Regions from separate parts of the Spirillospora sp. NPDC048824 genome, predicted to be linked through region 3. Evidence: riboswitches for the same ligand, from Rfam matches in the RefSeq annotation. Region 3 holds a riboswitch; each other region holds the start of a gene.
The links. Region 3 has a riboswitch for cobalamin ahead of ACGFIS_RS06470 (ABC transporter substrate-binding protein). Riboswitches for the same ligand answer to the same signal wherever they lie in the genome.
Positions count from the first base shown of each region.

Region 1: another riboswitch for cobalamin. It lies ahead of metE (5-methyltetrahydropteroyltriglutamate--homocysteine S-methyltransferase); the one in region 3 lies ahead of ACGFIS_RS06470 (ABC transporter substrate-binding protein).
Region 2: another riboswitch for cobalamin. It lies ahead of ACGFIS_RS12080 (ribonucleoside-diphosphate reductase subunit alpha); the one in region 3 lies ahead of ACGFIS_RS06470 (ABC transporter substrate-binding protein).

Region 1 covers NZ_JBICUS010000006.1:155,124-159,465, reverse strand. The annotation lists gene ACGFIS_RS13940 (RNA polymerase sigma factor) at 1-840, opposite strand, end outside; gene ACGFIS_RS13935 (YciI family protein) at 837-1,256, opposite strand; gene ACGFIS_RS13930 (histidine phosphatase family protein) at 1,476-2,168, shown strand; cobalamin riboswitch at 2,200-2,418, shown strand; gene metE (5-methyltetrahydropteroyltriglutamate--homocysteine S-methyltransferase) at 2,521-4,342, shown strand, end outside.
Region 2 covers NZ_JBICUS010000005.1:193,157-197,498, forward strand. The annotation lists gene ACGFIS_RS12075 (ribonucleotide-diphosphate reductase subunit beta) at 1-426, opposite strand, end outside; gene ACGFIS_RS12080 (ribonucleoside-diphosphate reductase subunit alpha) at 450-2,789, opposite strand; cobalamin riboswitch at 2,914-3,133, opposite strand; gene ACGFIS_RS12085 (hypothetical protein) at 3,240-3,878, shown strand; gene ACGFIS_RS12090 (hypothetical protein) at 3,958-4,101, shown strand; gene ACGFIS_RS12095 (copper resistance protein CopC) at 4,121-4,342, shown strand, end outside.
Region 3 covers NZ_JBICUS010000003.1:20,483-24,824, reverse strand. The annotation lists gene ACGFIS_RS06480 (ABC transporter ATP-binding protein) at 1-36, opposite strand, end outside; gene ACGFIS_RS06475 (FecCD family ABC transporter permease) at 33-1,091, opposite strand; gene ACGFIS_RS06470 (ABC transporter substrate-binding protein) at 1,150-2,064, opposite strand; cobalamin riboswitch at 2,140-2,262, opposite strand; gene ACGFIS_RS06465 (LLM class F420-dependent oxidoreductase) at 2,438-3,349, opposite strand; gene ACGFIS_RS06460 (hypothetical protein) at 3,463-4,095, opposite strand; gene ACGFIS_RS06455 (hypothetical protein) at 4,152-4,342, opposite strand, start outside.

The DNA.
Region 1 (4,342 bases), on a different contig from region 3:
GTCGGTCTCCTCGGCGGCCTGCGCGTCGGCGTGGAGCGCCGCGATGGCCGCCTGGGCCTGGTATTCGCCCAGGCGGTCACGGGCGAGGGCCGCCTGCAGGATGCCGATGCCCTCGGCGATCGAGTCGGTGTCCCACCGGCGGCGGTCCTGCTCGGCGAGCGGCACCAGGCTGCCGTCGGACGCCGTGCGGGCGGCGCGCCGGGCATGGTGGAGCAGCATGAGGGCGAGCAGGCCCGCCACCTCGGGGTGGTCGATCGCGGCGGCGAGCTGCCGGGTGAGGCGGATGGCCTCGGCGGCCATGTCCACGTCGCCGGAATAGCCCTCGTTGAAGACCAGGTAGAGGACGCGCAGGACGGTCGCGACGTCGCCGGGCCGGTCGAACCGCACGCCGGAGACGGTGCGCTTGGCGCGGCTGATGCGCTGCGCCATGGTCGCCTCGGGCACCAGGTAGGCCTGGGCGATCTGGCGGGTGGTCAGGCCGCCGACGGCGCGCAGCGTGAGCGCGACCGCGGACGACGGCGTCAGCGACGGGTGGGCGCACAGGAAGTAGAGCTGGAGCGTGTCGTCGCGCTCGGGTGCGGGGCCGGGCGGCGGCTCCTCGTCGGCGGTGTCCTCACGCCGGCGGCGGGCCGCGTCCGCGCGGGCCGCGTCGAGGAACTTGCGCCAGGCCACGGTGACCAGCCAGCCCTTGGGATCGCGCGGCAGGTCGTCGGGCCAGACGCGGATCGCCTCGACCAGCGCGTCCTGGACGGCGTCCTCGGCCGCGGCGAAGTCGGCTCCGCGGCGGATGAGGATCGTCAGGACGTTCGGCGTGAGGCTCCGGAGCAGAACCTCGTTCACCCGAGATGACAGTCTGTGACGTCGGGCTGCGCGGTCAGGAGCGGCCGGACCTCCAGCCACTCGTGGATCGGCTCGCCGCCCGCCCCGGGAGCGGCCGACAGCTCGCCGGCCAGCTCGATCGCGCGCTCGTAACTGTCGACGTCGATCACCGTCCAGCCGGCGATGAGGTCCTTGGTCTCGGCGAACGGGCCGTCGGTGACGGGCGGACGGCCCTCGCCGTCGTAGCGGACCCACACCCCCTCGGGCGCGAGCGCCCGGCCGTCGACGTACTCGCCGTTCGCCTCCAGGCGGGAGGCGAAGTCCTCCATGTACTTCACGTGGGCCGAGATCTCCTCAGGCGTCCACTTGTCCATCGGCACGTCGTTGACCGAGGCGGGAGCGCCGCGGTAGTGCTTGAGCAGCAGGTACTTGGCCATCGTGATTCTCCTAAGTGCTGGTGCCACCCTCGTGCTCGCCCTCACCACGGGGACGAAGCCGGTCACGGGTTCTCGACATCGCCGTCCCGACCATTCTGGCCCTCTGGACGAGCCGCCTCGCGTCCGCAGCGGCCCGCGCCCTCAGCGCCGACCTCTCATCGTGCGGCTCATCCGATGTTCCATGCCGCCGAGCCCGTGTGTCAGTCTGTCGGCGTGATCATGGTGCGGCGGGTGTGGCTGATCCGGCATGGGCAGAGCGAGTCGAACGCCGGGCTGCCGACGAACGGGCCGGCAGCCTCTCCGCTGACCGCCCGCGGACGGGAGCAGGCCCAGCGGATGGCCGCGGCGTTCACCGCGCCGCCCGCCCTCATCGTCGGCTCGCCGTTCCTCCGCGCACAGGAGACCGCCCGGCCGACCGCCGAGCGGTTTCCCGAGGTGCCCTACGAGGAATGGCCCGTCCAGGAGTTCACGTTCCTGGGCGGGTTGCATGCGCCGAGGACCACGGGGGCGCAGCGGCGGCCCCTCGCCGACGACTACTGGGAACGACTCGACCCCGATTACGTCAACGAAGGTGACGGAGAGTCCTTCCGTGCGCTCATCACGCGGGCCCGTGCCTTCCTGGAGCGCCTCGCCGACCGTCCCGAGGACGGCCTGATCGCGGTCTTCTCGCACGGCCTCTTCATGAAGGCCGTGATGTGGTCGCTGCTCACCGGGGTCACCGACCCCGACGTGGCGGCGATGCGGGGCTTCCGCCATTTCAACGGCACGTGCGTCGTCCCCAACTGCGCCGTCGTCGAGCTGTGGCGTCCGAGCGGGGAGTACGGGCTCCGCGTCGTCGTCTGCGGCGGCACGATGCATCTGGCCGAGGCGTCCACGACTCAGGAGACCACTCCGTCCGCACACCTGGATTAGGTGCACGGGGCCGGTTCGCGGGCCGGGCGATAGACTCCTTTGTGCGGATGGTTCACCCGTGCCCTGTGGGGGTCCGGGTGTCGTAAGAGGGAACCCGGTGTGATTCCGGGACTGCCCCGCAGCGGTGAGCGGGAACGACCGCCGTCATCACGCACTGGGCCACGCGGCCTGGGAAGCGACGGCCAGTAGGACGCCTCGGAAGAGGCGGTGCCCGCGAGTCCGAAGACCTGCCTCCGCCCGCGCACCGGCCGGTGCGCGGTGGTCTGCGGCCTCGTGGGACGGTCTGCGGCGCGGGGTTCGCCGTGCGCTCGTCCTTCCGAAGGCCGCCTGTGGCACAGCGAGGGAAGCCGCCATGAGCACGACCATCCTCGGATATCCCCGAATCGGGGCCCGCCGGGAACTGAAGTTCGCCACCGAGGACTACTGGGCGGGACGCGCCGACGCCGACGCGCTCGCGAAGGCCGGCGCCGAACTGCGCGCGACGGTCTGGAACGAGTTGCGCGACGCCGGCCTGGACGCCGTCCCGTCGAACACGTTCTCGTTCTACGACCAGATGCTCGACGCGAGCGTGCTGGTCGACGCCGTCCCGGACCGGTACCGGCATCTGACCGGGTTCGACCGCTACTTCGCGATGGCGCGCGGCGTCCAGGACGTCCCGCCGCTTGAGATGACCAAGTGGTTCGACACGAACTACCACTACATCGTCCCGGAGCTGGGGCCCGGCACCAGGTTCCGGCTGGCCGAGGGGGCGGCGGCCAAGCCGCTGGCGGAGTACCGGGAGGCCAAGGCGCTCGGCGTCGAGACGCGGCCGGTGCTCGTCGGCCCGCTGACCTACCTGCTTCTGGCCAAGCCCGAGGCGGGCGCGCCCGAGGGGTTCCGTCCGCTCGATCTGCTCGACGGGCTCGTCGACGTGTACGCCGAGGTGCTGGAACGCCTGGCGGGCGCGGGGGCGGAGTGGGTGCAGCTGGACGAGCCCGCCCTGGTCGCGGACCGCAGCGAGGAGGAGATCGGCGCGCTGGCGCGGGCGTACGCGCGGCTGGGGCGGCTGACCAGCAGGCCCCGGCTGATGGTCGCCACCTACTTCGGGACGATCGGGGCGGACGCGCTGCGCACCCTGGCCGGCGGCCGGGTCGAGGCGATCGGCCTGGACTTCGCCGCCGGGCCCGGCAACGTCGACGTGCTCGCCTCGGTCGGCGGGCTGCCGCGCAAGACGCTCGTGGCGGGCGTCGTGGACGGCCGCAACGTGTGGCGCGCCGACCAGCGGCGGGCCAGGGCCGTCTGCGCGTCGCTGCTCGGGCTCGTCGACCAGGTGGTGGTGAGCACGTCCTGCTCGCTGCTGCACGTCCCGATCGACCTGGACTCCGAGACGTCGCTGAACGGCGGCGTCCGGGGCCGGCTCGCGTTCGCCCGGCAGAAGGTCGCCGAGGTCGTCGCGCTCGGCCGGGCGCTGCGCGAGGACGTCCCGGCCCCGGCCGACGCGCCGGCGCCGGCCGCGCGCGTCGACCGGGCCGTCCGGGAACGGCTGGGGTCGATCGGCGACACGCGCCGCGGCGACCGCGCCGCCCGGTTCGCCGCCCAGCGGGACGCCCTGGGGCTGCCGGAACTGGCCACGACGACGATCGGTTCGTTCCCGCAGACCCCCGAGATCCGCCGGGCCCGCGCCGACCGCCGCGCCGGGCGTATCACCGCCGACGCCTACGAGCGGGCGATGAAGGACGAGATCGCCCGCGTCATCGCGCTGCAGGAGGACCTGGGGCTGGACGTCCTCGTGCACGGCGAACCCGAGCGCAACGACATGGTGCAGTACTTCGCCGAGCAGCTCGACGGGTACGCGGCGACCGAGCACGGGTGGGTGCAGTCGTACGGGTCGCGGTACGTCCGGCCGCCGATCCTGCACAGCGACGTCGCGCGTCCCCGTCCTATGACGGTGGAGTGGGCGACGTACGCGCAGTCGCTGACGGACAGGCCGGTGAAGGGGATGCTGACCGGCCCGGTCACCATGCTCGCCTGGTCGTTCGTCCGGGACGACCAGCCGCTCGCCGACACCGCCCGGCAGGTCGCGCTCGCCCTCCGCGACGAGATCGCCGACCTGGAGGCGGCCGGGATCAGGATCATCCAGGTGGACGAGCCCGCGCTGCGCGAGCTGCTGCCGCTGCGGGACGCCGACCGTCCCG
Region 2 (4,342 bases), on a different contig from region 3:
CCAGCGGAAACAGAACTCCGCCTTGGAGCGGATCGACGGGATGTGCTCGATCGCCGCGAAAGCCTTGGCGCGCTCGTCCTGATCGGGCAGATAGGTGTCCAGGAGGGTCAGGTAGAACTGAACGTGGACGGCCTCCTCGTACAGCTGCCGGGACAGGTAGAGCCGGGCCTCCGGAGCGTTCACGTGCTTGTAGAGGTTGAGCACCAGGTTGTTCGCCACGATCGAGTCTCCGGTGGCGAAGAACGCGACCAGGCGGTTGACGAGATGCACCTCGGCGGGCGTGAGGCGGGCGAGGTCCACGAGGTCGGACGCGAGGTCGACCTCCTCGACCGTCCACGTGTTGCGGATCGCGGCGCGGTAGCGCTCGTAGAAGCCGGGGTAGCGCATGGGCCGCAGGGTCAGGTCCATACCGGGGTCGAGCAGCATGCCGCTTCCTTCTGTTCGCGCGCTCACTGGCACGCCTCGCAGGTCTCGGGGTTCTCCAGGGAGCACGCGGCCCCAGCGGTCTGCGTGCCAGTGGTCTGCGTGCCCGCGGTCTGGGCGACGGTCGTCTGCGCGATCCGGGTGGCCGGGCGGGAGCGCAGGTAGTAGGTCGTCTTGAGGCCGCGCCGCCACGCGTAGGCGTACATCGAGGAGAGCTTGCCGATGGTCGGCGTCTCCATGAACAGGTTCAGCGAGTGGGACTGGTCGATGTACGGGGTGCGAGCGGCGGCGAGGTCGATCAGCGCCTTCTGCGGCAGTTCCCAGGCCGTCCGGTAGAGGGTCCGCATCTCGTCGGGAAGGCCGGCGATGCCCTGGACGGAGCCGTTCGCCCTCTTGATCGCCTCGCGGACCGGCGGCGTCCAGAGGCCGAGCGACTTCAGGTCGTCCACCAGGTAGCCGTTGATCTGCAGGAACTCCCCGGACAGCGTCTCGCGCTTGAACAGGTTGGACACCTGCGGCTCAATGCACTCGTAGCAGCCCGCGATCGACGCGATCGTGGCGGTCGGCGCGATCGCGATCAGCAGCGAGTTGCGGAGCCCGACCTCGGCGACGCGCGCCCGCAGCCGCTCCCATTCGGCGGGACGGGTCGGCGCCGCGTCCGGGAAATGGTCGAGGTGGAGCCGGCCGCGGGCCGTGCGCGTCCGGTCGTAGGCGGGCAGCGGTCCGTGCGCGGCGGCCAGGTCGGCGGACGCGTCGTAGGCCGCCAGCGCGATCTCCTCGGAGATGCGCGTCGACAGCTCGCGGGCCTCCGGCGAGTCGAACGGCAGGCGGAGCGTGAAGAAGACGTCGGCCAGGCCCATCACGCCCAGGCCGATCGGCCGCCACTTGCCGTTCGCCGCCTCCGCCTCGGGCGTCGGGTAGAAGCCGCGGTCGATGGTGCGGTCCAGGAACCGGACGGCGGTGCGGACGGTCGCGCGGAGCCGCGCCCAGTCCATGCCGGACGCGCCGACGTGCGCGGCCAGGTTCACCGACCCGAGGTTGCACACGGCCGCCTCACCGTCGCTCGTCACCTCCAGGATCTCCGTGCACAGGTTGGAGAGGTGGACGGTCTCCCCCGGTTCGGCGGTCTGGTTGCAGGCGCGGTTGGCGGCGTCCTTGAACGTCATCCATCCGTTGCCCGTCTCGGCGAGGGTCCGCATCATCCGCCCGTACAGCTTGCGGGCCGGGATCTGCCGGACGTACCGGCCCTCCTTCTCGGCCGTCCGGTACGCCGCGTCGAACGCGTCGCCCCACAGGTCGGCCAGCTCGGGGACCTCCTTCGGGTCGAACAGCGACCATGTCGCGTCGTCCTCGACGCGGCGCATGAACTCGTCCGGGATCCAGTTGGCGAGGTTGAGGTTGTGGGTGCGGCGCGCGTCCTCGCCGGTGTTGTCGCGCAGCTCCAGGAACTCCTCGACGTCGGCGTGCCACGGCTCCAGGTACACGCACGCCGCGCCCTTGCGGCGTCCGCCCTGGTTGACGGCGGCGACGGACGAGTCGAGCGTGCGCAGCCACGGGACGATCCCGTTCGAGTGCCCGTTGGTGCCGCGGATCAGCGAGCCCCGCGACCGGACCTTCGTCCACGAGATCCCGATGCCGCCCGCGTACTTGCTGAGCCGCGCGACCTGCCCGTACCGCTCGTAGATCGACTCCAGCTCGTCGCGCGGCGAGTCGAGCAGGAAGCAGGACGACAGCTGGGGGCGCCGGGCGGCGGAGTTGAACAGCGTCGGCGAGCTCGGCAGGTACGACAGCGTGCTGAGCAGGCCGTACAGCTCGGCGGCATCGTCCACGGTGTCGGCGAGGCCGCACGCCACGCGCAGGAGGAAGTGCTGGGGGCGTTCGAGGACGAGCCGTGTCCGCGGATGCCGCAGCAGGTACCGGTCGTAGAGGGTGCGGAGCCCGAAGTACTCGAAGCGGTCGTCGGCCGGCTCGTCGATGAGGGCGTTGAGCGCCGGCGCGTGGGCGGCGGCGAACGCGGCCGGGGCGTCGGCCAGGAGGCCTTCCCGGTGCGCGGCGGCGACGGATTCGGCGAACGTCCGGACACCGGCGGCGGCCGCCTCGTCCCGGATCCTGGTGCCGAGCAGCCGCGCGGCGACCCGGGAGTAGCCGGGTTCGGCGGGCACCAGCGCGCCGGCCTCGCCGATCGCGAGGTCCCGCAGCGCCGCCGCGTCCATCCCGCCGGAGGCGCGGACGGCGGCCAGCACCCGTCCCGCGTCGGCGCCCGGTACCCCGTCGCAGGCCGCCTCGACCTCGGCGGCGATCTCCGCCTCGGCGGTGATCTCGGCGGGCGGCGCCGGTGCCGGCGGCGCGGCCAGGTCCTGTGTCACGTGCTTCTCCCCTCGCAAGCCGCCTCGCGGAGGCATGCGAACGGGACGCGAGCCGTCCCCACCGGGGCACGCCGCGCTCCGTCCCCGGCCCACCCGCGAAGCCTGGACGTGTCGGTCCGGGACGCGTCCCGGACACCGTGCGGGCAGGTCTTCGGACTCGCGGGCGCCGCCTCTTCCGAGGCGTCCTACTGGCCGTCGCTTCCCGGGCCGCGTGGGCCCAGTGCTTCATGACGGCGGTCGTTCCCGCTCACCGCTGCGGGGCAGTCCCGGACTCGCACCGGGTTCCCTCTCGCGTCGCCCCCGCCGCGAAACGGCGGGGGCGAACCAGCACGGGATTGAACCCTACATCTAGATGACGATCTTTGCGCAACCCCAAGATGTTGGGCGGGTCTGAAAGGTGGCAAGGGGCGGATGCGTGGACGGCGACCCGGGTGGGAGGATGGTCGCGCCATGTCCCCGCATGCCCCGCACTCCGCTCTGCGAACCGCCCGCGCGGTGGTGTTCGCCACCGTGTGCGTCACGCTTGCGATCACGGGGCACGTGCTCGCGTCGGGGACGGTTGCGGCCTGGGCGGCGGTCGCGGGATTCTGCGCCGTGCTGGGCGTGACGTTCATGCTGGTCGGCCACGAACGCTCGCTGGCGACGATCCTCGGCGGCCTCCTCGGCGGCCAGTTCGCTCTGCACGCCCTGTTCACGGCCGCGTCCGAGCCGATCCAGCGGCACTCGGCGGAGATGCACGCGGCGATGGGCGGGGCGGCGCCGGCCGGTCCGGACGTGATGCTGCCGGTCGCGCACGGCACGGGCGGGACGGCGATGACGCTCGCGCACACCGTGGCCGCGCTGGTGGCGGCGTGGTGGCTGCGGCGCGGCGAGCGGGCCGCATGGTCGCTGGCCCGGCGGGTCGCCGCCATGGCGGACCGCCCGATCCGGCTCCTGGTCGCCCTGCCGGCCGTTGAACCCGCGGCGCCTCCGCGCCGTACCCCCGTGGTACCGGCGTCGGCCGCCGTCATGGCCATCGGCCGTGTGCTGCGGCACCAGGTCCTCCGGCGGGGTCCCCCGCCGCGTTCGAGGGCGCTCGCCCGCATCTGAGGCGAGCGCCGTACGTCACCGGACGCCGATTCAGCGGCGTTTCCGGCTTCTTCTCGTACGACTCGAACGGAGTTCCGTCATGTCCTTCGTCCCGCATGCCCGCAGGGTGGGCGCGGTCGCTTCCCTGTCCGCCATATCCGTGCTCGGGCTGGCGACGGCCGCGTCCGCGCACGTCACCGCCAACCCGAAGACCGCCGAGAAGGCGTCGGCGGACTCGGCCTGACCCGCGCCCGGAGCCGGGCATGACCCACCTCGAAAGGAATGCCGAGATGCACACCTTCACGCACCCCGTCATGAACGCCGTGAGGCGGTCCGCGGCGGGCGCCGCGGCCGCGGGGCTGGTACTGGCGATGTCCGCGGCCCCGGCGTCCGCGCACACCGCGCTGACGTCCGCCGACCCGGAGGAGGATTCGACGGTCAAGGCGCCGTCCCAGATCGTCCTGACGTATTCGGAACCGGTGCGG
Region 3 (4,342 bases):
CAGCGCCACGTCCAGGCCCCGCACCAGTACCGTCACGTGTCCACCTGCCTGCGGCTCGCGCGCAGCACCGCGACGAAGAACGGCCCGCCGACGAACGCCGTCACGACGCCGAGCGGAAGCTCGCCCGGCTCGATCACCGTCCGCGCCACCAGGTCCGCCACCTCCAGGAACGCCGCCCCGCCCAGCAGCGACAGCGGCAGCACGATCCGGTACGAGCCGCCCGCCAGCCGCCGCACCACATGCGGCACCACGATCCCGACGAACCCGATCAGCCCGCTCACCGCGACCGCGCACGCCGTCGCCAGCGACGCCGCGACCAGCACCGTCAGCCGCACCCGCGCCGCGGACAGGCCGAGCGACGCCGCCTCCTCGTCCCCGACGCTCAGCACGTCCAGCAGCCGGCCGTGCGCGAGCAGGACCACCGTCGACACCAGCGAGTACGGGGCGATCAGCGCCAGCTGGTTCCAGTCGGCCGCCCCGACCCCGCCGAGCAGCCACGAGAAGATCCGCTGCAGCTCCTCCGCCTTCAATTGCTGCAGGAACGTCTGGATCGCCGCCAGGAACGACGACACCGCGACTCCGGCCAGCACCAGCGTCGCGGCCCCGTTCCCGCGTCCCGCCGTGTTGCCCAGCGCGTACGCCAGGAACACGCCGCCGATCGCGCCCGCGAACGCGGCGAGCGGCACCGCGTATCCGGGGTCGCCCGGCAACAGCACGATCACCGTCGTGGCGCCGACACCGGCGCCCGCCGCCGCGCCCAGCAGATACGGATCGGCGAGCGGATTGCGGAACACGCCCTGATAGCCGGCGCCCGCCATGGCGAGCATCCCCCCGACCAGCGCCGCCATCAGCGCCCTCGGCACCCGCAACTCGAACAGGATGTTCTCGTCGATGACATCGAGCCCCGAGTCGATGTGCACGAACGGAACCCGGTCGGCCAGCGCCAGCAGCACCCCGCCGACGGGCAGCCCCGCCGCCCCCACCAGCACCCCGGCCAGCAGGGTCGCGGCCAGGAGCGCGACGGCCAGGCCGAGCGACAGCGGCCGCAGCCTGGCCTGCCCCGCCGTCTCCGGCGACCCCTTCCGCACCATCACGCGCCACCCCCGGTGGGGCCGGGGGGTCATGGGCGGGCGTCCATGAGGGCGGTGATCACTGGATCTTCTGCACCGCGTCACCGATCGCCTTGACGAACTCGGGCAGGCGGGGACCCCAGCGGGAGGCGATGTCGTCGTCGAGTTCGACCACGCCCTTGTTCTTGACCGCGTCCAGATCCGACCAGCCGGGGCGCTCGGCGAGAGTGGAGGCGTTCTGGCCGCAGCACTTGGTGTCGGCCAGGAAGATCAGGTCGGGGTCCTGCTTGAGGAGGTACTCGCGTGACAGCTGCGGGTACTCGCCGCTCGCCTTGTCCGCCTCGTCGGCGATGTTGCGGAGGCCGAACAGCCCGTACACCTGGCCGACGAACGTCCTGGACGTCACGGAGTGGAGCTGGTTGTCGAGCTCGTGGTAGTAGCCGAGGCCCTTCGCCTTGGAGGACGCGGCGACCGTCTTCTGGATGCTCGCCCGCATGTCGCCGGTGAGCTTCTCGGCCTCGGCCGCGTGCCCGGTGGCCAGCCCGAGGTCGTTGATCTCGTCGTAGGCCTCGTCCACGTTGGTCGCCGCGGGCTCCAGCAGGACGGGGATCTCGACCTTCTCCAGCGCCTTGACGATGCCGTTCAGGTCGTCGGAGACGACGACGAGGTCGGGCTTGTACTCGATGACCGCCTCGGCGTTCGGCTTGAACCCCGACAACTTCGTCCGCGGCGCGTTGGGCGGGTGGTTGGAGTAGTCGTCCACGGCGACCACCTGCGGTCCCGCGCCGATGGCGAACAGCGTCTCGGTGTGGGTGGGGGAGAGCGACACGATCCGCTCGGGCCGGGCCGGGACGGTCACCGCGCCGTTGGCGGCCTGGACGGTGACGGCCTTCGCGCCTGAGGCCGCATCGCCGGTCTCGCCGTCGCCGCATCCGGCCGCGAACGTGACGGCGACGATCGCCATCACCGCGCCGAGGGTACGTACGGGTCTCACAGGAGCCTCCTGGGGTCCAGGGAAGCCGCGGCCCGCTCATCCATGACGGATCGCCCTTCCACGAGGTCGAGAATCGTCGGCGCGCGAGGAGGCGACCTGGCTCGGCCACATCGAGAGGGGCACCACAGTTGCGGGACAGCGCCGGATTCACACCGGACTTCGCTCCTGGCGCGCAGCATCGCAACGGTATCAGGCGCCGAATCCGGACCTGTCCCCCTATCGGAGCGGGCACCCGCCCCGCCGTCTCACGGCGGCGAACCCGCCCACGCCGGCGCCGAACCCGCCCACGCCGGCGACGGGCGGATCGACCACGCCCATCCGGACTGCGGCCCGGGGGGCCGCGTCTCCGGCGCCGGCGGCGATCCCTACGAGCTCATCTCGCCGTGAAGGACTTGAGGAACTCCCGGGTCCGGCCCCGGCCTTCGCCCGGAATGAACTCCGCGGCGACGAAATCGGTGACGCCCGCCTCGGACAACTCCTCCAGCTTCGCCGCGACCGTGTCCTCGTCCCCGACGACGGCCAGGTCCGCCGGGCCGTCCACTCCTTCGCGGTCCATCATCGCCCGATAGGACGGCAACATCCCGTACATCTCGAATGTCTGGCCTGCCTGCTCCCGCGCGCGCTCGGCATCGTCCGTGACGCACACGGGCAGCACGCACACGATCCGTGGTTCCGGGCGCCCCGCCGCCTTGGCCGCCGCCGTGATGGTCGGCGCGATGTGCTCGCGGACGGTCACGGGGCCGGTCATCCACAGCACCGTCCCGTCGGTCCGCTCCGCCGCGAGCTTGAGCATCTTGGGCCCCAGCGCCGCGAGCAGCACGGGCACCCGCCCCTCGTTCGGGACGCTCAGCCCCACGTCGCCCTGCACGGTCTCGCCCTTGAACGACGCGTTCTCCCCGGCCAGCAGAGGCAACAGCACCGACAGGTACTCGTCCATGTGGCGCAGCGGCCGGCCGAAGTCGTACCCGTACATGTCCTCGATGACGATCTTGTGTGACAGCCCGATGCCGAGGGTGAACCGCCCCTGGAGCGCCAGCGCCGTCGTCCTCGCCTGCTGCGCCATCACGGCCGGATGCCGCGGATACGTCGGCACCACCGCGGTCCCCAGCTCGATGCCCGGCACCCCGCCCCCGGCCACGGCCAGGGCGGTCTGCGCGTCCACCCCGAAGATCTGCGAGATCCACGCCGAGGAGAAGCCGTCGTCCGCGGCACGCCGCACATCGTCCGCCAGCCTGCCGAGCGCCTCGGCCCCGCCGCGTTCGGTCAGTAGAACTCCAAGACGCACAACGACCTCCCAGTCACCGATCTCACGCGATCCTTACACACCCCCGCCCCGACTCATCCCCGGCCGGCCCGATACGCCGCCCACCACAGCGGTCACCCCCGAACCACCCGTCCTCAACTGCGGGCGGCACGGTCCTTCGCCTCCATGAAGAAGTCGAGCATCGCCGTGGCGCCGGGCAGCTGACGCGCCGGACGCGCCGCCCCGAAGGGGGTGTTCCAGAATGACCCCTGACGCGGCTCCCAGGGCCCGGCATACGCATACGGCTCGCCCAGGAAGGCGTCCCCCGCGGACACTCCGTAGTTGACCTCGTCGAGGCTCATGCCCAGATCGAAGTGTTCCGGCCACAGAACCGGCGTGGTTTCCGGCGCGAACCTCGTCAGCGCTTCGAGGCCCCGGCCGAAGACTTCTTCGATGTGCCGCGCGGCCTCTGCGTCGATGCTGAGGACGTCGTCCAGGCCGACTCCGCTGCCGTCCTTGTAGAGACCTTCCGCGGCTCCGGCCTCGATGCCCGCCGCCGCAGCGAGCTCCCTGCAGGTGGCGCCGTTCAGCGGGATCTCCCGGTCACCCGCCACGAGCTCCGCCCCGTTCACCCGCAGCGCCGGCTCCTGAACGGTTCCGAAGCCGCCGTCGGTCACCGTCAGCCGTATCGTTCCGCTCTGCCTGTACTGCGGCCCGGCGAGCACGAGTTCGGCAACCCCGTGCAACGAGCGCCGTGCCGTTTCCAGAGTTCCCCGATCGACGGTCATCCTCCACCCTCCGCTTGAGCTGCGCCCGCCTCACTCCGCGTCGCCGGCAGGTCTGATCACGAACCGTCCGGGTCGCCGCCGCGGGGGCCGTACTCTTCCGCGAGTCTCCGGTCGTTCTCGGCCCACATGCGGTGGCGGGTGGCCGACTGCAGATGCGATTCGGCCTCCTCAGGATGGGCGATGGCCATCCGCTCCAGCAACATCGCGGCCCGATCATGGGCTTGCGCCGAGGAGACCATCGCCTGAC